DNA from 3 places in the Arenibaculum sp. genome. Region 2 is predicted to be linked to each of the others. Evidence: predicted binding sites of a transcription regulator. Region 2 holds the regulator's gene; each other region holds the start of a gene.
What was found. The regulator LexA, encoded in region 2, represses DNA repair genes until DNA is damaged. The targets are predictions, from matches to a motif close to ATGTTCTANTTTGGTTC.

Region 1 (7,583 bases), on a different contig from region 2:
CTGCTGGCGCGCGTGCGGGAAGCGGACCTGCTGATCGTGCTGGGCGCGCGGCTCGGCGAGATCACGACCCAGGGCTACGAGCTGGTCGAGCCGCCCCAGGCCAGGCCCCGGCTGGTCCACGTCCATGCCAGCGCCGAGGAGCTGGGCCGGGTCTACCGGCCCGACCTCGCGATCCAGGCGGGACCGGCGCAGATCGCCGAGGCGCTGGCGGGCCGCCGCCCCGTCGCCGCACCGCGCTGGAGCGAGTGGGCCGGGGCCGTGCGGCAGGACTACCTGGCCTGGCTGGAGCCCGTCCCCTACGGCGGCGCGCTCGACCTCGGCCGCATCTTCGTGCAGCTGCGCGACAGGTTGCCCGCGGACGCGATCGTGACCTTCGACGCCGGCAACTTCAGCGGCTGGGGCCACCGTTTCCTGAGCTACCGGCGTCCGGGGCGCCAGCTCGGCCCGACCAGCGGCGCCATGGGCTATTCGGTCCCGGCGGCGGTCTCGGCCAAGATCGCGTGCCCCGAGCGCACCGTGGTCGCGATGGTCGGCGACGGCGGCTTCATGATGAGCGGGCAGGAGCTGGCGACCGCGATGCACGCCGGGGCGGCCCCGGTGATCCTGGTGTTCAACAACGGTATGTACGGGACGATCCGCATGCACCAGGAGCGGCACCACCCCGGGCGCGTCAGCGCGACCGACCTGACCAACCCGGACTTCGCCCAGCTCGCCCGCAGCTACGGCGCGTTCGGCGCCGCGGTCGAGCGCACGGAGGAATTCTTCCCGGCCTTCGAGGAGGCGCTGTCCTGCGGGCGGGCGGCGCTGATCGAGCTGCGCATGGACCCGGAGGTCATCACGACCGGCACGACGCTGAGCGCCATCCGCGAGGCGGCGCTGCGCGGCCGGGACTGAATCGGCCCCTGAATCGGTCCCTGATCGCCGTATCGGTTGCACTGGAGCGCCACTCGGGTTACCCCTATTGATAGGGGGTGCGTGATGGAGCGCTGGTACAAGGTCAGCTTGGTTGCTCTCACCGCGGTATGGCTGGTCCTGCCGCCGCCGGGTCGCGCGGACCCGGCCGGCGCCGGGCGCGCCGCGTCGGGTGGTCCACGCCAGCTCGTCCCGCCCGACACCGTCGTGCGGGCGGAGGTGCCGTTCGGCGCGCGCATACCCGCGCCGCGCGCCCCTGCGCCGGTACCGGCGGCCCCGACAGTGACGGCTCCGGTCGTGGCTGCCCCGGTCGTGGCTGCCCCGGTCATGGCTGCCCCGGTCATGGCTGCCCCGATCATGGCAGCCCCCGTGATAGCGGTGGAACGGGACGCCGGGCCGGCGGAAGCCGAGGTCGCGGGCGGCCCGGGATTCGAGCCGGAGCTGGATTTCCTCCCCCCCGACGCCAGGCCCGATGCCGGACCCGACGCCGGACCCGACGCCGCGCCGGAACCGCTTGCCGGGCCCGTGGCCCCGGCCGTGATCCAGGTCCAGCCCCCGATCCCGCCGGTACCGGAGGTTCCGGTGCAGGCCGCCGTGGTCCCGACCGTGCCGGATCTGCCCGACGTGTACCTGCCCCCCGAGGCCCAGGCCGAAACCGGGCCCGGACCCGAGCCCGAAGACGCCGCCCCGGCCGTCGATGCCGCGATCCTCGCGCCGGCCGCGCCCCTGCCGCCGTCCCTGGCGCCGTCGACGTCCTTTTCGAGCCCCCTTCCGGTGAGCTGGCCGCGCCCGCCCGGGCCGCCGATCGCGGGGGTGGTGCCGAATCCCGCCCCCTCCGCCGATGCGGTGCTCCTGCCCCGGCCGCCGACGCCGCCGAACACGCGCCGGGCCCAGGCCGCCGCCGCCGCGCCGCCGTCACCGCCACCGGCACCACCGCCGTCGCTGGCACCGCCGCCACCGGCCATGCCCGCCCCGCAGCCGGCGAGCCTCGACGCACGGCCCGAGCCCAAGTCGCAAGCGGCCGCCTCCCAGCCGGTGACGCGCCTGGCGCCCCAGCGGGAGACCCAGCGGGAAACGGCGCAGCGCAGGGCCGTGGCTCCGCCGCCGGCCGCCGGGGCCGACGCCGCGGGAGTGTTCGTCGTTGCGCCCCCGGATCGGTTGAGCCCGACCGACTACCCGCGCTACACCGCCTGCGTCAGCGGCGAGAACGTGATCCTGGGCCGGTCGGTGTTCGGCAACAGCATGATCGTTCCGGCATCGAACCGGGCCGCCGCGATCAAGGTCGGCCTGTGCGACGTCATCATGGTGACGCGGGTGGGCGACGCCGAATACGCGCGCCGCGAACTCACGTTCATGGGGCTCCCGGCGGATATCCGCCGGGAGTGATGTCGCCGCGTCGAAGGTCCGACCTTCGGCGAGGGCCGCAAGGCGGCCCCGCGCCGTCAGGCGCGAAGCCCAGGCCCGCGGAGCGGGCCGCCCGGCGTATGAGGGCTACTATATACCGCCCGATGCTCAGCCCGGCACGGCCATGCCGCGCTGGACCGCCGGGCGTGCCGCGATCGTGTCGTGCCAGCGCTTGACGTTCGGCCAGGCGTCGAGAAAGGCCGGCCGTGCCCTGGCCGCCGCCGCGGCGAAGGGGAACGCCGCGATGTCCGCGATCGAGTAGTCGGGCCCGGCCAGGTGGGGGCTGGTCGCGAGGCGCGTCTCGATCGCGCGCCAGCACCGCTCGGTCTCGCGCTTGAAGAGATCGATCGCGTAGGGGAGCTTCTCGGGCGCCAGCACCGCGAAGCGGTACAGGCTGACCGCCGCCGGCCCCAGGTCGCTGGTGGCGACCGACAGCCAGCTCAGCGCCTCGGCGCGCTGCGCGGGGTCGGTCGGCAGCAGGCGCCCATGGGCCTCGGCGAGATGCTGGAGGATCGCGGCCGAGCCGAAGATGCGGCGCTCCGTGCCGTCGGCGCCGGTCTCGACCAGCGCCGGTATCTTGCCGGCGGGGCTGATCTCCAGGTAGTGCGGCGTCAGGTTCTGGCCCTCGGCGACGCTGATCGTGCGGACCTCGTAGTCGAGCCCGAGTTCCTCGAGCATCACTGACGCCTTGTGACCGTTGGGCGTCGCGCTGGTGTAGAGCGTGATCATGGGGCACCCCTGCCGTGCCGTTTCCGGCGATCGGCGATTTGTATCCGATCGGCGGATTTTTTCCACCCTCACGCCCCTCCGTCAGCGCGTGTAGCGCTGTTCCAGGTGCCGGGTCAGCAGGGCGAGGTTGCGGCGGTTGGCCTTGAAGGCGACGTCGAACACGGTTCCGAGCACGGGGATCGAGCCGACGGCCCAGTCGAGGCCGGCATTGGCGATCATGCGCCCGAGCAGCCATTTGGGCACGCCGAACGAGGCCGCTTGCCAGATGATGTAGGCGGAGAAGCCGGCCGTCAGCGTGTCGCCGACGACCGGCACGACGCTGGCGACCCCATCCAGGCCGAAGCGCCAGCGCGTGCCCGGGATGCGCCAGCGGCTGTCGAGCAGGTCGGCCATGCGCTGTAGCTGGAGGAGCCGCTCGTAATGGGTGGCCGGGCTCGCACTGTCGCGATCCACGCCGGGCCTATTTCTTGATGATGACGTAGATCGCATGGATGATGCCGGGGATGTAGCCCAGCAGGGTCAGCAGGATGTTGACCCAGAAATGCAGGCCGATGCCGACCTGCAGGAAGACCCCCAGGGGCGGCAGCAGGATCGCCAGGAGAATGCGGACGAGGTCCATCGGGCCGGGCTTTCGTAATGGTTTCCTCTGGTCGTGGCAGGTGAAACACGGGCTGGCGGCGTTCGTTCCTGGCCGGCGTTCCTGGCGGGAATGCCGGGACGCGCGGTCCCGGCCGGCGGCGCGAAAAATTTCCGCCACAGGTGCTGCGCCGGCTGTATTCTCCGCTCCGTCCGTACAGGGGGCTGGTTGGGCATGAAGGAACTGCGCTGCATCGTCTTCTCCGAGCGCGAGCTCGTCAGCGCCATCATCGACCGCAAGCGCAAGCGGGGCGAGCCGCTGCCGCCGGGCACCGTGCAGGCGGTCCGCTTCTCGGTCGAGGATACGGTGACGACGGTCCTGGAGGTCGTCAACGACCACGGCCGCACGGAGGAGTTCACCCTGCCGGAGAGCGAGGTCGCGGCGGCGCTGATCTCCTATTGCATGGGGCGGCGCGTGCCGCTGCCCGCGGAGTCGGAGAAGGTCCTCTACGTCATCAAGGGGGCCGCGACCCTGATGATCACGATGAACTTCAACAAGGAGGTGCGCCTGGTCCGCGCCCCTCCCGTCGAGCCGCGCCGCCGCCGCTTGGTCCGCACTCCGGGCTGAAGCCGGAAGATATTCGCGCCGGCACCGTTCCGGGCCGGGCTTGACGAACAGGCCTCCGCCAGCTAGAACGAAAAGAGAACACGTTCGCGCGAAGCCGGGGGGTTCGACATGTCCACGGCCAAGGCAGGCCTGCTGGCGGATCTGCGCAGCCGGATCCGGCGGATCGAGGGTATCGGCGGCGAGGACGGCCGGGTGCTGCCGCTCGGCCCCGCGCTCGATGCGGCGTTGCCCGGCGGCCTGCCGCTCGGCTGCCTGCACGAGCTGGCGGGCGAGGGCGATCCTGGCGGCGGCGCGGCGACCGGCTTCGCGGCGGCGCTGCTCGGCCGCATCGCCGAGCGGCACGGTCCGGCGGTGTGGATCGGCCGCGGCCTCGACCTCCACGCCCCGGGGCTCGCCGCCTACGGCCTCGGCCCGGAGCGGCTGATCGTGGTGCGCGCCGTCCGCGGCGCCGACATCCTGTGGGCGATGGAGGAGGTGCTGCGCTGCCGCGGCATCGGCGCGGTCCTGGGGGAGGTGCCGGGGCTCGATCCGACCGCCGGCCGGCGCCTGCAGCTCGCCGCCGAGGCGGGCGGGGCGACGGGGTTCGTGCTGCGTCGCGACCTGCCCGACAGGAAGGCCGGCGCCACCTCCGCCGCCACCCGCTGGACGCTGGCCCCGGCGCCGAGCCTGCCGTCGCCGGGCGAGCCGGGCATGGGTAGGCCGCGCTGGCGCGCCCGCCTGCTGCGCTGCCGCGGCGGCCGGCCCGGCGAGTGGACGATGGAATGGCACCCGGACGGCCTGCGCGCCGAACCCGAAATTCCCCTCTCCCGTGCAACGGGAGAGGGAGGGGCCCGCCGCGTAGCGGTGGGAGGGTGAGGGCCCGGCCCTCAGCGCCGCTCGCGCAGGGCCCGTCCGCCAGCCCTCAGTTCCTGAATGTTGATATCCGAGTCATTGCTTTCATCGAGCGCCGGGAGCAGTTCGGCTTCGAGCGCAAGATCGTCGCCGTCTGCCGCGATCAGCTGTGCCAGATAGTCCGACACGTCGGAGAAGCCACGGTCGGCGGCACGTTGACGGGCCAGCCTCTCGATGTCGCGTCGCAATGTGATCGTCATGCCCGCCTCGGAAGCGATAGAGTGACTCTGTCATGTACCCCCGAGGAGTACAAGCCGGCCATGCGGCCCTCAGCGCCGCTCGCGCAGGGCGCGTTCCAGCCGGTCGCGCTCGGCGCCGAGCTGGAGGCGCTCGCGTTCGTCGAAGGGGTCGAGGATGCCGAGCGCGCGGCGGCGCTCGAACAGGCGCTCGGCGCCGTCCAGCAGGTCGCGCTGCAGCTCGATCCGGCCCCGCTCCACCGGCGAGAGGGGCTCGCGCGGCGGGTCGAGATAGGGGCGCGAGATCCCGTCCCCGGCGGCCAGGACGAGCAGGAGCGCTGCTGCGGCGTAGTCCATGCCTTTCCAGATGGGGGGCGGCGGGACCATTCCAACCTTTCAGGAATTTAATGTTCCCGTAAGGGCGCCGTAATCCGGCCGGCCCCATCTTCCGGGTCAGCATTTCCCATCCGACCGGAAGCAACGCCATGAGAAACAGCCCGTTCGCCAGCCGCCTGCGCCGCACCACCGCCCCCGTGCAGCGCACCGCCGTCGCGGTGCGCCGCACCACCGCCCTGGTTCTGTGCGCGGGCATGCTGGCTTCGTTCGGGGCCGCCACGGTCCCGCCCGCGGCCACCGCCGCCGTCCCGCCGGCCCTGCTGGAGCAGCACGGTTCCTTCGCGGACCTGGTCGAGGCGGTGATGCCCGCCGTCGTCAACGTCTCCACCGTGCGCAAGGCCGGTCCCGAGGTCGCCGCCCCCTCCGGCGCGCCCTACGAGGAATTCTTCCGCCGCTTCGGCGCGCCGACGCCGCACGGGCCCGAGATGCCCGGCCGCGAGGGCGTCGCCCAGGGCTCCGGCTTCGTCATCGATCCCTCCGGCTACGTCGTCACCAACAACCACGTGATCGACGGCGCCGGTGGGATCGAGATCACCCTGTCGGACGGCACCACCCTGCCGGCCAAGCTGATCGGCACCGACCCGAAGACCGACGTCGCCCTGCTGAAGGTCGAGCCCGAGAAGCCGCTGCCCCATGTCGAGTTCGCCGACAGCGACGCGACCCGGGTCGGCGACGTGGTGGTGGCGATCGGCAACCCGTTCGGCCTCGGCGGCACGGTGACCGCGGGCATCCTGTCGGCGCGTTCGCGCGACATCAACGCCGGCCCCTACGACGACTTCCTGCAGATCGACGCCGCCATCAACCGCGGCAATTCCGGCGGGCCGACCTTCGACATGAGCGGCAAGGTGGTCGGCATCAACACGGCGATCTTCTCGCCCTCGGGCGGCTCGGTCGGCATCGGCTTCGCGATCCCAGCCAACCTCGCCATGCCCGTGATCGCCCAGCTCCGCGAGACCGGCTCGGTCGAGCGCGGCTGGATCGGCGTGCAGATCCAGCCGGTGACGCCCGAGATCGCCGAGAGCCTGGGCGCCGGGGACCTGGAAGGCGCGCTGGTCGCCGACGTGGTCGATGACGGCCCTGCCGACCGTGCCGACCTCCAGCCCGGCGACGTGATCGTCTCGGTCGCCGGCAAGCCGGTGAAGGACCTGCGCGACGTCACCCGCGCCGTGGCCGCGACCAAGCCCGGCGGCACGGTCGAGCTCGGCCTCTACCGCCAGGGCGAGACCGAGACCGTCGACCTCGCGGTCGGCACGATGCCCGGCGACCCGGTGAAGGTCGCGTCCGCGGGCGAGGCCCCGTCCGACAAGGCGGCCCTCGGCCTCCAGCTCTCCGCCCTCGACGAGCAGATGCGCCAGCGCCTCGGCCTGGGCGAGGACGTCAGCGGCGTGGTCGTGGTCGGTGCCGGCGAGGGCGCCAACGCCGAAAAGGTCCGCCCCGGCGACGTCATCACCTCGGTCGGCCGCGACCCGGTCTCCAGCCCGGCCGAGGTGGCGGCGAAGGTCGAGGAAGCCGAGAAGGCCGGCCGCAAGTCCCTGCTGGTGCGCCTGCACCGCGGCGGGACCGAGCAGTTCGTGGCCCTCGAAATCACCCGGGCCTGACACCAGATACGGCGGTCATGAGGATGTTCTTCCCATGAGGGTGCTCGTCATAGAGGACGATGCCCAGGCCGCCGCCTTCCTGGTCAAGGGCCTGACCGAGAGCGGGCACGTCGTCGACCATGCGGCCGACGGCAAGGACGGGTTGTTCATGGCGGGTGCCGAGAACTACGACGTCCTGGTCGTCGACCGCATGCTGCCCGGCCGCGACGGGCTGTCGCTGGTCGGCGTGCTGCGGGCGACCGGCAACCAGACGCCGGCGCTGATCCTCAGCGC
Region 2 (7,583 bases):
GGGCGGCCCGCGCGGGCTTTCGTCGTGCGGACAAGCTCAGTCTCCCCGTTGGGCGGACGGGGATGCCGTCGTCGTATCGTTCATGCGGCGGGTTCCGTCTGGGCGGCATCGAGCGGCCGGTGGACCAAGTACTGGCGCAAAACCGGCCCCTCCGCAACGCCGGCCTCGTGGCCGGGCGTCACGCTGGAAATCCCATCGTCTGCACTGTAGGGTACGGTTTCCTAGGTTTCGAAGGGCTCGGGCCGGTTTCGCTATGCTGCTCCTGATCGATAATTACGACAGCTTCACCTACAACCTCGTGCATTTTCTGGGTGAACTCGGCGCCGACGTGACGGTTTGGCGCAACGACGCGCTCTCGGTCGGGCAGGCGCTCGCGGCACGGCCGAGCGCCGTGGTCCTGTCTCCCGGGCCGTGCGACCCCGACCGCGCCGGGATCTGCCTTCCCCTGATCGCAGCCGCCGCCGAGATCGGCCTGCCCCTTCTCGGCGTCTGCCTCGGGCACCAGTCCATCGGGCAGGCGTTCGGCGGCCGGGTCCTGCGGGCCCCGGTGCCGATGCACGGCAAGGTCGACGAGATCCGTCATTCCGGCCAGGGCCTGATGCACGGGCTGCCCTCGCCGTTCCGCGCCACCCGCTACCATTCGCTCATCGTCGAGCGCGACAGCCTGCCGGACTGCCTCGCGGTGACGGCGGAAACGGCGGACGGCCTGATCATGGGCATGCAGCACCGCGAACTGCCGATCCACGGGGTGCAGTTCCACCCCGAAAGCATCGCGTCCGAGCACGGGCACGAGCTGCTGCGTAATTTCCTCGCCCTCGCGAAGCCCATGGAGCGCGCGGCATGACCAGGGACATGTCCGACCTGAAGGCCCTGCTCGGCAAGGTGGCGGGCGGCGGCTCGCTCACGGAGGACGAGGCCGAGACGGCCTTCGACGTCATCATGTCGGGCAACGCCACGCCCGCGCAGATGGGCGGCTTCCTGATGGCGCTGCGCGTGCGCGGCGAGACGGTGGACGAGATCGCCGGCGCCGCGCGCGTGATGCGCGCGAAGGTCCATCCGATCGAGGCTCCGCCCGGCGCGATCGATACCTGCGGTACCGGCGGCGACGCGGCGGGAACCTGGAACATCTCGACCGCCTCGGCGATCGTCGTCGCCGCCTGCGGCGTACCGGTGGCCAAGCACGGCAACCGCGCGGCGTCCAGCAAGTCGGGTGCGGCCGACGTCCTCCAGGCGCTGGGCGTCAACATCGAATGCGACATGGCGCTGGTGCAGCGCTCGCTGGACGAGCTCGGGCTCTGCTTCCTGATGGCGCCCCGCCACCACACGGCGATGCGCAATGTCGGTCCGACGCGGGTCGAGCTGGGGACGCGCACGATCTTCAATCTCCTGGGACCGCTCTCGAACCCAGCCGGCGCCCGTCGCCAGCTCCTGGGCGTGTTCTCGCGGAGCTGGGTCGAGCCGCTCGCACGCGTGCTGGGCCGCCTCGGTTCGGAACGGGCCTGGGTCGTCCATGGCTCCGACGGGCTGGACGAGATCACGACGACGGCCGTCACCCACGTCGCCGAACTGAGGGACGGCACCGTCCGCACCTTCGAAGTCGCGCCCGAAGACGCCGGATTGGCCCGTTCGGACCTGGCGGCCCTCAAGGGAGGCGACGCGGCGACCAATGCGCAGGCCATCCGCGCACTGCTCGCCGGCGAGCCGGGAGCCTACCGCGACATCGTCCTGCTGAACGCCGGCGCCGCCCTCGTCGTCGCCGGGCGGGCGGAGGACATCCAGGCTGGCGCCGCCCTGGCCCGCGGCGCGATCGACGGCGGCGCGGCCGGCCGGGTGCTCGAGCGGCTGGTGGAGATCACCAACGGCGGACCTCGGGCATGAGCGACGTCCTCGCCCGCATCTGCGCGGACAAGCGCCGCCACGTCGCCGCGTGCCGGGCCGCACGGCCACCGGCCGAGGTGGAAGCCGCCGCCCGCGCCGCCGACAGGCCGCGCGGCTTCGCGACGGCCCTTCGCGGCGCCAGTGCCCAAGGCTACGGCTTGATCGCAGAGATCAAGCGAGCATCGCCGTCTAAGGGCTTGATAAGGAAAGATTTCGATCCAGCAAGCTTGGCGCGGGCCTATCAGGCGGGCGGGGCTTCCTGCCTGTCCGTGCTGACGGACGTTCCCTACTTCCAGGGCGAGGACTCCTTCCTCGTCGCCGCGCGGGCCGCATGCCGGCTGCCGGTCCTGCGCAAGGACTTCATGCTCGATCCCTATCAGGTCGCCGAAGCCAGGGCGCTGGGCGCCGACTGCATCCTTCTGATCATGGCCGCCCTCGACGACGGTGCTGCACGCGAGCTTGCCGCCGCCGCCACTGACTGGGGCATGGACGTCCTGGTCGAGGTGCACGACCGCGCCGAACTCGATCGCGCGCTGCGCTTGGACTGCGGGATGATCGGAGTAAACAACAGAAATCTCAAGACGTTGTCGATCGATCTGAAGACGACGGAAGAGCTGGTGCCGCACATTCCCCCGGACCGTCTCGCGGTCAGCGAAAGCGGACTGTACGGGCCGGCGGACCTGACCCGGATGGCGCGGGCGGGTGCGCGCTGCTTCCTGGTCGGGGAGTCCCTGATGCGCCAGGAGGACGTCACGGCGGCCGTACGGGCGCTGCTGGCGCCGGCCGGGACGGCGTGAGCCCATGGGGGGGGATTTCACTCATTTCGACGACCAGGGCCGCGCCGTCATGGTCGATGTCTCGGCCAAGGACGAGACCGAACGGACGGCCACGGCCCGCGCCGCGGTCCGCATGCAGCCTGAAACGCTGGCCCTGATCATGTCCGGCGGCGTCAAGAAGGGGGACGTGCTCTCGGTCGCCCGCCTCGCCGGCATCATGGCGGCGAAGCGGACGCCCGACCTGATCCCGCTCTGCCATCCCCTGCCGTTGGCCTCCGTCGCCGTCGATCTCGTCTGCGTGCCGGAACGCAGCGAGGTCGAGGTGACGGCGACCTGCAAGCTCAAGGGCCGGACCGGCGTCGAGATGGAGGCGCTGACCGCCGCCGCGGTCGCCGCGCTGACGGTCTACGACATGTGCAAGGCGGTCGACCGCGGCATGGCCGTAGCCGAGGTGCGCCTCGTCCACAAGGCCGGCGGCAGGAGCGGCCACTGGAGCGCTCCGGAATGATCCCGGTCGCGGACGCCCTCGAACGGATGCTGTCCGCGGTCGCCCCGCTCCCCGCCGAGACGGTCGCGCTTCCCGACGGGCTCGGCCGCGTACTGGCTGCGGACGTCGCCGCCCGGGTGACCCAGCCGCCGGTGGCGGTATCGGCGATGGACGGCTACGCCGTCCGCGGCGCCGACGTGGCGACCGCGCCGGCGCGTCTGCGCAGGATCGGCGAGGTCGCCGCCGGCGCCCGCTTCGAGGGCACGGTCGGGCCCGGCGAGGCGGTGCGGATCTTCACCGGCGCGCCGGTCCCCGCCGGGGCCGACACCGTCGTCATCCAGGAGGACACCACCGCCGAGGGCGAGGCCGTCGTCGTCGCCGAGCCCTACCCGGCCGGACGCTACGTCCGGCGTGCCGGCCTGGACTTCACGACCGGCACCGTCGGGCTGACGGCGGGCCGCCGTCTCGGTGCCCGCGACATCGGGCTGGCGGCGGCGATGAACGTCCCCTGGCTCTCCGTCCACCGCCGGCCCCGGGTGGCCATCCTGGCGACCGGCGACGAGATCGTCATGCCCGGCGAGCCGATCGGGCCGAGCCAGATCGTCAGCTCCAACGCCCTGGCGCTGGCGGCCCTCGTCGCGACGGCGGGCGGGGACGCGACCAATCTCGGCATCGCGCGCGACGACGCCCGCTCGCTCACCGCGCATGCCGAGGCCGCCCGCGGCTTCGACCTCCTGGTCACGACCGGCGGCGCCTCGGTCGGCGAGCACGACCTGGTGCGCTCCGTGCTCGGCGAGAGGGGCATGCGGCTCGACTTCTACAAGATCGCAATGCGTCCCGGTAAGCCGTTGATGTTCGGCCGGTTCGGCGACGTCCCGCTGCTCGGCCTGCCGGGGAACCCGGTCTCCAGCATGGTCTGCGGCCTCTTGTTCCTGCGCCCGCTGCTCCGGCGCCTCCAAGGGCTCGCCGACACGTCGGAACCCGTCGCGCGCGCGACGCTCGGGATCGCGCTGGCGGAGAACGACGGCCGGCAGGACTACCTGCGCGCCCGCCTGGAACGCGGTCCGTCGGGGGAACTGGTCGCGCACCCCTTCCCGCTCCAGGACAGTTCCGTGATGTCGCTGCTCGCGGCGGCGGACTGCCTGGTGGTCCGTCCGCCCCGGGCTCCCGCCGCCCGGCCGGGCGATCCCGTGGACATCCTGCCGCTCTCGACCGGGATCCTGCCGGCATGATTCGACGATTGCGGGACGTTTTTTTCCTTTTATGAAGCGAATGCTTGACGCCGCCTCGGAACCAAACTAGAACACCTTCAAGCTGTTTTGGTTTTGTTCCGGACCTGCAACGTCGTGCGGAAGGGGGCGTAGATGCTGACGCGCAAACAGTACGAACTGCTCCTGTTCATTCAGGACAGGCAAGGCGAAGGAGGCGTGTCCCCCTCCTTCGACGAGATGAAGGAGGCGCTCGGCCTCAAGTCGAAGTCGGGCATCCATCGGCTGATCTCGGCCCTGGAGGAGCGCGGCTTCATCCGGCGGCTGCCGCATCGCGCCCGCGCGATCGAGGTGATCCGCCTGCCCGAGAACTTCGAGGCCGCCCGCGCGCCGCGCGGCCGCGCCCGGTTCCAGCCCAATGTGATCCGGGGCGACTTCTCGGCGGCGCTGGCCGGCCGCGAGGTCACCGTGGCCGCCGATGCCGTCGACCTTCCGATGCTCGGCCGCATCGCGGCCGGCACGCCCATCGAGGCGCTCAAGATGGACGGGGCGGCGAAGGTCCCGGTGCCGGCCGGCATGCTCGGCGCGGGGGAGCACTACGCCCTCGAGGTCGCTGGCGACTCCATGGTCGATGCCGGCATCCTGGATGGCGATACCGTCGTGATCCAGCGTTGCGAGACGGCCGACAGCGGCACCATCGTGGTGGCGCTGGTCGACGAGAACGAGGTGACGCTGAAGCGGCTGCGCCGCAAAGGCAATGCCATCGCCCTCGAACCGGCCAACGCGAAGTACGAGACCCGGATCTTCGGGCCGGACAAGGTTCGCGTCCAGGGCAAGCTGATCGGCCTTCTCCGCCAGTACTGACCGCGGGACGGGCGCGGCACGGGTCCGGAACGGCGCGCCCGCTTTCGCATGCGGATCCTGTTCGCAGGCTACTACCGGGGAGCCGGCGCCCAAGGCCGGCTCCCCCTCGCGTCGGCGACGGTCTCGATCCGCACGCCGTCCGTGCCCAGACGAAGGGCATGGGCTCCCTTGCGCAGGAGATCGCCGCGGGTGATCGCGACCGGCGCCGCGCAGCGTCCGTACAGTTCGGGCGCGACGACGATGTCGGCGGCCAGGCAATCCTCCAGGAATGCCTCGTAGCGCCACGCGATGGCGACCCGCTTTCCCCCGGCGTTCCAGATGCAGCCTTGCGGGTCGCACGCGAGGGCGCCGCCGGCTCCCGGTCCCTGCGCCGGCCAGGCCTCCGCGTCCGCCCGGCCGTCGTGGCGAAGCCAGGTCTGCGCATCGAACCGGCCTGCTCTTTTCGTCGACAGGAGGAGATGCCCTCCTCCGTCGCGCAGCGCGACGACGCGGCCGTCGTCGGAGACGAGCAGGTCCGGCCGCGGCGCCAGGAGGATCGAGGCGAAACCCAGCGCGACCGGGATCAGGCCGAGCAGGCGCCAGCGTCGCGTCCACAGTACGAGCCAGAGCCCGCCGAGGGCGAGCGCCGTCAATCCCCAGACCGGCATCGCCGGAACCAGTCCGGATGCACCCGGCAGGCCCGCAACGACGCTGGCCGTTCCCAGGATCACGTCGATGCCGAGCGCCATCGCCTCCAGCGGCCAGCTTTCCAGGCCGAACGGCATCGCCGCGACGGACACCAGTCCCAGAGGCATGACCCAGAACGAGGTCACCGGCACCGCGATCATGTTGGCCGCCACTCCGTAGAACTGGATCTGCTGGAAGTGGTGGAGCCCGAACGGCAGGGTCGCGAGACTCGCCACCAGGGACGTGAGCACGAGGCCGAAAAGGTAGAGTGCGGCGCGCAGCGGCATGCCTGCACCGGCGCGCCACGCGGCGAACCGGCTTCCCAACGATTCGTAGGCCGCGATGAGGGCGATCACGGCGCCGAACGACATCTGGAAACTCGGCCCCAGCATGCTCTCGGGCTGGAGCAGCAGGACGACCGCCGCTGCGAAGGCGACCAGCCGCATGCTGAAGGGGTTGCGCTCCAGCAGCATCGCGCCGAGCACGATGCCCGTCATCAGCGCCGCGCGTTGCGTGGGCACGGGAGCCCCGACGAGCAGCGTGTAGCCGACCGCTGCGGTCAGAGCCGGGACCGCCGCCCATTTCTTGATCGGGAACCTCAGGGCGACGGTTTCAACCATCGCCAGCAGGGCGCGGACCGCGAAGAAGACGAGGCCGGCCACCAACCCGACATGCAGGCCCGAGATGGAGAGGAGATGGGCCAGGCCGGAGATGCGGATCTCTTCCATGGCCTCGGCCGGAATGGCGCGTTGCTCGCCGGCGACCAGGGCCGCCGCCACCCCTGCCCGCGCGCCGTCGAGACTATCCAGGATCCGGTCGGCCAGCACCCGGCGCGCCCGCTCGGCTGCGGCCGAGGACAGCATCGATCCCGCGCCGTCCACCGGCTCGACCGGCCCGATCGAACGGCCGACGGCGCCGATCCGGGCGAAGAAGAGCTGGCGCCCGAAATCGAAGGAGCCGGGCATCACCGGGCCGGGCGGCGGCTGCAGGAAGGCGCGGACGCGCAGGGTCATGCCGGGCATGACCTCGCCGTGGCGCTCGGAAACGTGAAGGCGGACGCGTTCGGGGGTCGCAGCCGGCTCCATGCCGGCGATGGCGACCTCGTCCAGCGTCACTCGTGCGGCCCCTTCGCCGCGCTCCATCACCACGACGCGTCCGGTCACCACCACCGGTCCGCTGCCGCGCGTGAGGACCGGCGCCGACACCGCTGCGGTCCGGACCTGGGCGGCGGCGAAGCCGAAGGCGACGGCGGCGAGCGCGGCGAATGCGACGAGCGTGGGCATGGATCGGCGTGCCGCTGCGAGCGCCACCGACAGCGCCGCCGCGACGACCGGCCCGATCCAGACGGGCGGCTCGGCCGGCAGGGCGAAGTAGATGCCGATCCCGGCCCCGGCGAGCACGGGAAGCCACAGCAGCCAGCGCTCCGCCTCGGCGGCCCAGATGGACGCGACGGCGGCCCATGCCCGGTCCGGGCCCGGCCGTCCTCCGCTCGCGGACATGGGCTCCGCGGCAACGATGCTTCGCATTGGATGCACCCGCCGTCACGTTGTGCTATGTCAGCCCGTCCCTCGAACCGATGCGATCATGGAATAGCCCGACCGATGACCGTCGTCACCCGTTTTGCTCCATCGCCCACCGGCTTCCTCCACATCGGCGGCGCGCGTACGGCCCTGTTCAACTGGCTGTTCGCCCGCCATCACGGCG
Region 3 (7,583 bases), on a different contig from region 2:
CGTCTCGCCCGCGGCCGGGTCGGCGTAGCCGATCATGCGGGCCGCGGTGGCGGGGGTGGCGCCGTTGGCGACCAGGCGGCAGAACAGTTCCTGGCGGGGGTCGAGCGTCACGGGCCTGCTCCTTGCGACTGCGCGTAGGACAACCTGGAACAAAATAGGAACTTTGTCAAGCGGCCTTGCGGCGCGATGCGTCCCGGCTATGCTGCGGGCATAACCGTCGAGGACCATGATGCCCCTGAAGATCTACGGCGTTCTCCGCTCGCGCGCGTCGCGCAACGTCTGGCTGGCCAAGGAGCTCGGCATCCCGTACGAGCTGGTGCCCGTGATCCAGGCCTACCGGCTGGCAGACCCCTCGGCCGCCGACGCGCCGCTCAACACCGCGTCGCCCGCCTTCCTCGCGGTCAACCCGAACGGGCTGATCCCCTGCATCGAGGACGACGGCCTCGTGCTGATCGAGTCGCTGGCGATCAACCTCTACCTCGCGAGGAAGCATGGCGGGCCGCTGGCGCCCGCCGACATCCGCGAGGAAGGGCTGACGGCGATGTGGACGCTGTGGGCCGCGACGGAGTGCGAGCCGCATTCCGTGAAGATCGTCCTCAACTATGCCGACCGGGAGCGGAACCCCGGCATCATCGAAACGGCGGTCGCGGCGCTGCGGCGCCCGTTCGGCATCCTGGACGAAGCGCTGCGCGCGCAGGGCGGCCACGCGGTCGGCGGGCGGTTCACCGTCGCCGACCTGAACCTGGCGGAAGTGCTGCGCTATGCCCAGCCGGTGCCGGGCGTGTTCGACGACTACCCGCATCTGAAGGCGTGGATCGAGGCCTGCCAGGCCCGCCCGGCGTTCCGAGAGATGATCGCCGAACGCAGCGCCGAGCCGGCGTAACGGGCGCAAACGCGAACGGCCGCGCCTGGAGGGCGCGGCCGGCAGCGGCGGCAGGGAGGGCCGCGGGTCAGTCCGGGGAGGACGCCTCGCCGTCGGTCTCGGGCGTGCCCATCATGGCGCTGGCGACGAGGCCGGAATTGGCCCGCACCTTCTGCTCGATCGCGTTCGCGATCTCGGAATTGGTGCGCAGGAACTGCTTCGCGTTCTCGCGCCCCTGGCCGATCCGCTGCCCGTCGTAGCTGAACCAGGCGCCCGACTTCTCGACGACGCCGGCCTGGACGCCGAGGTCCAGGAGCTCGCCGACCTTGGAGACGCCCTCGCCGTACATGATGTCGAACTCGACGACCCGGAACGGCGGGGCCATCTTATTCTTGACCACCTTGACCCGGGTCTGGTTGCCGACCACGGTGTCGCGGTCCTTGATCGCGCCGATGCGGCGGATGTCCAGCCGGACCGAGGCATAGAACTTCAGCGCGTTGCCGCCCGTCGTCGTCTCGGGGTTGCCGAACATGACGCCGATCTTCAGCCGGATCTGGTTGATGAAGATCACGGTGCAGCGCGACTTGGAGATCGAGCCGGTCAGCTTGCGCAGCGCCTGGCTCATCAGCCGGGCATGCAGGCCGACATGGCTGTCGCCCATCTCGCCTTCGAGCTCGGCCCGCGGCACGAGGGCCGCCACCGAGTCGATCACCAGGATGTCGATCGCGCCGGAGCGTACCAGAGTGTCGGCGATCTCGAGCGCCTGCTCGCCCGCGTCGGGCTGGGAGATCAGCAGTTCGTCCACGTTGACGCCGAGCTTGCGCGCGTAGCTCGGGTCGAGGGCGTGTTCCGCATCGACGAAGGCGCAGGTGCCGCCGTGCTTCTGCGCCTCGGCGATCGCATGCAGGGCGAGCGTGGTCTTGCCGGAGCTTTCCGGGCCGTAGATCTCGATGATCCGGCCGCGCGGAATGCCGCCGATGCCGAGCGCGATGTCGAGGCCGAGCGAGCCGGTCGAGATCACGTCGGTTTCAACCAGGCTCTCTCGTGCGCCCAGCTTCATGATGGAGCCCTTGCCGAACGACCGTTCGATCTGGCTGAGGGCTGCCTCGAGCGCCTTCTGTTTATCCATGGGATTTTCAACCAAACGCAAGGGTGCGGACGACATGTGCAGGCCCTCTTCTCTCATACGGCGGACGGGAGTGCAATGCCGCGACTGTACGCGTTTCGTTCGCGAACACCAATAGAAATCTGGAACGGAGAATGAACGCACGCCGCGCGCCGCATCCGCCCCGCGGCCGCGCGAACGAGGGCTGTCCAGTTGGACAGGTGCCGACGTCCGGGGTCCCGTGGCCTTCTATCATGGAATGCCGAAGCCGGTCCCGGATGCGGGACGCGCAGCAGATGAGGGAACCATGGACGTCTGCATGATCGGGTTGGGAGTCATGGGCGAACCCATGGCCTGGAACTTGGCGAAAGCGGGGTTCGCACTGACCGTCCACAACCGGTCGTCCGCCCGCTGCGAACCGTTCCGCGCGGCCGGGATCGCGGTCGCGGATACGGCCCGCGACGCGATCGCGCGAAGCGAGGCGGTGGTCCTGATGCTGCCCAACGACCGCGAGATGGACAGGGTGCTGGAACGCGGCCCCGACGGTCGCGTCGGAGTTCCGATCGAAGGCAAGATCGTCGTCACGATGTGCACGGTGGCGCCCGCCTATTCGCAGGCGCTGGCAGCCGACGTCGCCGCCGCCGGCGGCCGCTACGTCGAGGCTCCCGTCTCGGGATCGCGCAAGCCGGCGGAAGCGGCGCAACTGGTCATCATGGCGGCGGCGGCCGACCCGACCGCCATCGACGGGGTCGAGCCGATCTTCGCCGCCCTGGGCAAGGCCACGATCCGCTGCGGCCAGCCGCCCGGCGCGATGCGCATGAAGCTGGCCAACAACCTGCTCCTGATCGCGATGTTCGAGGCGGTGACGGAGGCTACCCATTTCGCGCGCGGGATCGGACTGGACCTCGATCAGTTCTTCGAGATCGTCCTGGCCGGCCCGATGGCGAACGATCTCTACCGCGGCAAGGCGCCGAAGCTGCTCGCGGGCGACTTCTCCCAGCAAGCGTCGGTCAAGACCGTCGCCGAGGTCATCCGCCTCATCTGCGAGGAGGCTCGCCGGGCCGGCCTTTCGACCCCGGTCGCCGCAACCAACGAGAAGCTCTTCGCGGAAGCCGTCCGGGCGGGGCTGGGCGACGACGACGTGGTCGGCGTCCTGAAGCTGCTCGAGCGCTCCAGGGTACCCGAGGCCACCGCGGATTGACCCGCCTCCGCCCGGGCCCTATTCGCGGGAGATCAGTCCGAGGAGGGCGGCGCACATGACGGCCTGCGTGGTGCTGGCCACCTGAAACCGCCGCTGCGCGCTCTCGAGGTGGAACTTGACCGTCCTCGGCCTGACACCCAGGTCGCGGCCGATATCCGCCCGGCTCCTGCCCCGGGCGATTCCTTCGAGGCACTGCAGCTCCCGGCGCGTCAATCTGGGACAGGCAGCGGGCGACGCGACGGCCGGCAGCTCGCGGGCCCGGGCGTGGAAGTGGATCGCCATCACGTGGAGAGTGGGCTTGTGCCGCTCCACGACGGCCTCGATGGCATCGCCCGTGCAGAGCGTGCCGAAGCTCATGGCGGCTACGTAGCCGAGGCCGTCATGCACCGGGACCGCCCAGCCGGCCGCCGAGCCGGCCCAGGCGGGCGCGGGCGCCCGCACCGGACCCGTCCCGGCCGGCGCATCCGCCGGCGCCCACCAGAAGAACGGCAGGCGTTCCGCGGCGGCCCGTTCGACGACGAGGTCCATCTGCCCGCAATCACCGTCACGGCCTCCCCGCGCCGAGGGGTCGTCGGAGCGCAGGCACTCGAACTGCCGGGTATCGAGGATGCTGGCGACGCCGTACGCGAACCGAAGACCGACGCCGGAGAGCACCTCCGCCATCGCCTCCACGAGGTCGCGCCGGTGACAGGCCGAACGGAGACCGAGCGAAAACCTGTCGAAATCGATCATGTCAAATCTCGAATCGAGGGTTCGCGACGCGCGGCCGACGCGAGGCCGTCCGGGCTTCGACCATATTGCACCACCCCAAGTCGCCCGCCATCAAAAAGACCCGGCGAAGCGAAACATTGGTGCGTTCGAGCATCCTGTCCCGTAAGGTCTTGCGGGTCCCTGCCGCGGAACGCACCTTCCGGACGACCGCATCGCCGGCGCGCGGACGCCCACGGCCGGCGGACGGAAACGGGCGAGGCATCATGAACCTGCACGACATCAAGGCGTTCGTCGCCGTCGCGGAGACCGGATCCGTCAACCGCGCCGCCCTGCGCCTCAACCTCACCCAGCCGGCCATGACGCGGCGCCTGCAGAACTTCGAGGCCGCCGTCGGCCTGACACTCCTCGACCGCAGCACCAAGCCGCCGGCACTCACGCCGGCGGGCCGCCAGGTGCTGGAGCACTGCCGCCGCATCCTCAAGACGGTCGTCGACCTCGAAGCCTACATATCGAGCGTCGGCGAGCCTGCGGGCGACCTGCGCATCGGCATCGCCCACGGCCTGGCGGAGGTCGTCCTGACCTCGCCGATCGACGACCTGCGACGCCGCTTCCCGCGCCTCACGCTTCAGATCAGCTCGAACTGGACGTCACGCCTGCTCGACGAGATCCGCAACGGCGCCCTCGACTGCGCCATCGGCCTGATCACGGCGAACCATACGATTCCGAAGGGCGTCCGGGTGACGGAGGCCGGGCCGGAACGGGTGGTGGTGGTCGCACGCCGGGATACGAGCTTCGAGGGACGCGTCACCCTGGAAGCCCTCGTCGGTGAAGGCTGGGTCCTCAACCCGGCCGGATGCGGCTGCCGCATGACCCTGCAGCGGGCGTTCGACCGCATCAATGCGCCGATGCGGATCGCCGCCGAGGTGTTCGGCGAGGATCTCCAGCTCTCCCTGATCGCACGCAGCGGAGGTCTCGGCCTGGTGCCGTGGCGGCAGTTCGAAGCCAGCCCGCATCGCAGCCGGCTGTGCATGGTGGACGTCGCCGACTTCTCGCTCGAAGCGACGATCGCCATGCTCCAAGGACCGTCGCTCGGCAACCTCGCGGCCGCCGTCGACAGCTTGCGCGAAGGCGTGACCGAGCACCTCAAGATAATAGATATCTTTCATAATCATCATTCGAAGAATGCATTTGAATCATATATTCCGACCTAGCAGCATTCCCCGGAAGAAGCGATCCCGGGACGGCTGACGGAAAGGGGCCCACGACCTCTCCCTTCCGGCCGTGGACGCGTCGGATCGCAATCCGGAGCATCTCATGACCGTCAGCAGCCCGAGCCAAGCGATCACCGCCCCGCCGGCCGCAACCGTCCTTGCCACCTCCCGCTGGAACGTCACCCTCGGCGTCCTTTCCGGATTGGCGGTCGCGCTGATCTGGGCGAGCTGGGCGGTCGCGACGCGGTTCGCAGTGACGACCACCCTCGAGCCGCAGGACGTCACCTTCCTGCGCTTCTCGGTCGCCAGCCTGTTCCTGTGGCCGGTCCTCGTCCGCAAGGGCTTCGCCCTGAAGCAGATCGGGATCAGCCGGGCGGTCATGATGGTCACCGGGGCCGGCGCGCCCTTCATGCTCCTCACCTCGACCGGCATGCTGTTCGCGCCGGCCTCCCATGTCGGCACGCTGATGATCGGCGCGATGCCGCTGTTCGTGGCACTGCTGGCCGCACTGCTCTTCGGCGAACGGTATGACCGGCCGCAGCTCGTGGGCTTCGCGGCGGTCGCCACCGGCGTCGCATGCATCGGAGGCTACTCTCTCGTGTTCGACCGCGCCGGGGGCGAATGGCGGGGAGACCTGCTGTTCCTGCTCTGCGGCTGCCTGTTCGCGGGGTACACGCTGGCGCAGCGGCGGTCCGGGATCACGTCCTGGCACGCGGCCGCCCTGGTGAACGTCTGCTCGTGCGTCATCTTCGCTCCGATCTATTTCGGGCTGTTCCAGCCGAACCTCCTCACCGCGTCGTGGTCGGACGTGCTGTTCCAGGGCGTCGTCCAGGGGATCGGCGTCGCCATCCTCGGGCTGTATTTCTACGCCGAGGCCGTCCGCAGGCTGGGTGCGCCGCGCGCGGCGGTCTTCGGGGCGCTCACGCCCGGGCTGGCGGCGCTGCTCGGCATCCCCCTGCTCGGCGAGATCCCGTCGCCGGCGACCGTGATCGGCATCGTTCTGGTCACCCTCGGGGTCATGCTGGTCGGCGGGGTCCTGTCGAGACGGCGGAACCGGACGGCACCGGCGGCGCAGACGCGCTGAACGGAGACGGACGTCCGCGCGAACCGCATCGCAGCTTCGAGGAGGACGCCATGCGACTGTTCGACCGGTTCATCGCACACCTCGCCGAGGCACGCTCGCTGGACGAGCTCCGGGACGCCATGCAGGAGGCGTCGCACGAGGTCGGCGTCGACGCCTTCGCATATGTCCGCTGCGAGACCGCCCGCTTGCGGTCGTCCGACCGCGCGGCCGGCCGCCTGGCCGGCAGCCTGATCATCGTTTCCGGCGCCACCCCCCGTCCGATGGCCGAGCATCAACGGCTCGGCGCCGTCGTCGAGCGTGCAGCGGGCAGGCACCTGCCGTTCCTCGAGGAATGGGAGGGAGCCTGCCCCGGCGCCGCCCGAACGGCGTTGATCGTTCCGGTTTACGACAACGTGCCCGGCCGCCTCGCCGTCGTGACCTTCGCGTTCGGGAACGAGGAACCGGTCGATGCCGGGCTCCGGCCGTGCCACGTCGTGCTGCACGCCATGTCGGTCTACCTGCACGCCCATGCGAGCAGGCTCGCCGATTCCGGCGGCCCGCCGCGGAACGATGCGCTGACCCCGCGCGAACTGCAGTGCCTGCAATGGGCGGCGCGGGGCAAGAGCCGCACGGATGTCGGCCAGATCCTCGGCCTCAGCCCCAGGACGATAAAATTCCACCTCGAGAATGCCCGACGCAAGCTGGGTGCGGCCCATACCGGCCAGGCCGTGCTCAAGGCGGCGATGCTCGGTCTCGTAACCGCGAACCAGGCCCAGCTACAGCGCTGCACCTCCGATACCAACTGGCATTTTCCCTGGCAGCGCTACCCCCGCCCCAGGCAGCCGATCGGTTCCGCCGACACGTCGAGGCCGAACCAGGCGCGCGCCATCACGCGGGCATGGGACGCCCCCCCGTCCGAAGCGGACGGGGGGCTGCTGCGACCGCACGATCGGATGCCGACACCCGATCAGGACGCCTCCTGGACCTGAACCGCGGATGCCCCGTCGATGGCGATCTGCTCGTCCAGCTCGCTGGTCGCCCCGCTGACACCGATCGCACCGACGACGCGCCCGGCGACACGGATGGGCACCGCGCCCTGTTGCGCGACGAGGCCATCCTCGTGTTGCAGCATCCGGAATGCCGGCATGTCCGCCCTCGGCGCCAGTTCGCCGCTCGGCTTTCCGAATGCGGCCGCGGCAGCCGCCTTCCCGCGCGAGACCGCAACGGTGTACCAGGGGGCGCCATCCATCCGCAGCATGGCCACCAGGTCGCCGCGCCCGTCCACGACGGAGATGCCGACCGCGGCGCGGCGCTCGATCGCCCCCCGCATCGCGGCATCGAGCGCCTGGCGCGCGAGGTTCAGATCCAGCGCACGGGTCACTTGGCCACCATGGCCGGCGCGACGCCCGCCGCCGGAGCGACCGGTGCGT

Region 1: the regulator LexA is predicted to act here: its motif matches at 4,315-4,331, upstream of VGO20_RS01295 (ImuA family protein).
Region 3: the regulator LexA is predicted to act here: its motif matches at 2,095-2,111, upstream of recA (recombinase RecA).

Annotation. Positions count from the first base shown of each region.
Region 1 covers NZ_DASYHS010000017.1:10,029-17,611, reverse strand. The annotation lists gene VGO20_RS01325 (thiamine pyrophosphate-binding protein) at 1-894, shown strand, start outside; gene VGO20_RS01320 (hypothetical protein) at 979-2,298, shown strand; gene VGO20_RS01315 (glutathione S-transferase family protein) at 2,425-3,045, opposite strand; gene VGO20_RS01310 (DUF4112 domain-containing protein) at 3,127-3,498, opposite strand; gene VGO20_RS01305 (YqaE/Pmp3 family membrane protein) at 3,506-3,664, opposite strand; gene VGO20_RS01300 (hypothetical protein) at 3,857-4,249, shown strand; gene VGO20_RS01295 (ImuA family protein) at 4,358-5,104, shown strand; gene VGO20_RS01290 (hypothetical protein) at 5,116-5,340, opposite strand; gene VGO20_RS01285 (hypothetical protein) at 5,410-5,673, opposite strand; gene VGO20_RS01280 (Do family serine endopeptidase) at 5,802-7,310, shown strand; gene VGO20_RS01275 (response regulator transcription factor) at 7,345-7,583, shown strand, end outside.
Region 2 covers NZ_DASYHS010000070.1:109,293-116,875, forward strand. The annotation lists gene VGO20_RS08190 (divergent polysaccharide deacetylase family protein) at 1-34, opposite strand, end outside; gene VGO20_RS08195 (anthranilate synthase component II) at 254-844, shown strand; gene trpD (anthranilate phosphoribosyltransferase) at 841-1,878, shown strand; gene trpC (indole-3-glycerol phosphate synthase TrpC) at 1,875-2,675, shown strand; gene moaC (cyclic pyranopterin monophosphate synthase MoaC) at 2,680-3,162, shown strand; gene VGO20_RS08215 (molybdopterin molybdotransferase MoeA) at 3,159-4,373, shown strand; gene lexA (transcriptional repressor LexA) at 4,506-5,213, shown strand; gene VGO20_RS08225 (ComEC/Rec2 family competence protein) at 5,285-7,378, opposite strand; gene gltX (glutamate--tRNA ligase) at 7,481-7,583, shown strand, end outside.
Region 3 covers NZ_DASYHS010000031.1:13,062-20,644, reverse strand. The annotation lists partial or broken gene VGO20_RS03015 (hypothetical protein) at 1-111, opposite strand, end outside; gene VGO20_RS03010 (glutathione S-transferase family protein) at 230-883, shown strand; gene recA (recombinase RecA) at 951-2,027, opposite strand; gene VGO20_RS03000 (NAD(P)-dependent oxidoreductase) at 2,287-3,168, shown strand; gene VGO20_RS02995 (response regulator transcription factor) at 3,187-3,900, opposite strand; gene VGO20_RS02990 (LysR family transcriptional regulator) at 3,966-5,090, shown strand; gene VGO20_RS02985 (DMT family transporter) at 5,194-6,174, shown strand; gene VGO20_RS02980 (helix-turn-helix transcriptional regulator) at 6,225-7,142, shown strand; gene VGO20_RS02975 (GlcG/HbpS family heme-binding protein) at 7,121-7,534, opposite strand; gene VGO20_RS02970 (iron-containing redox enzyme family protein) at 7,531-7,583, opposite strand, start outside.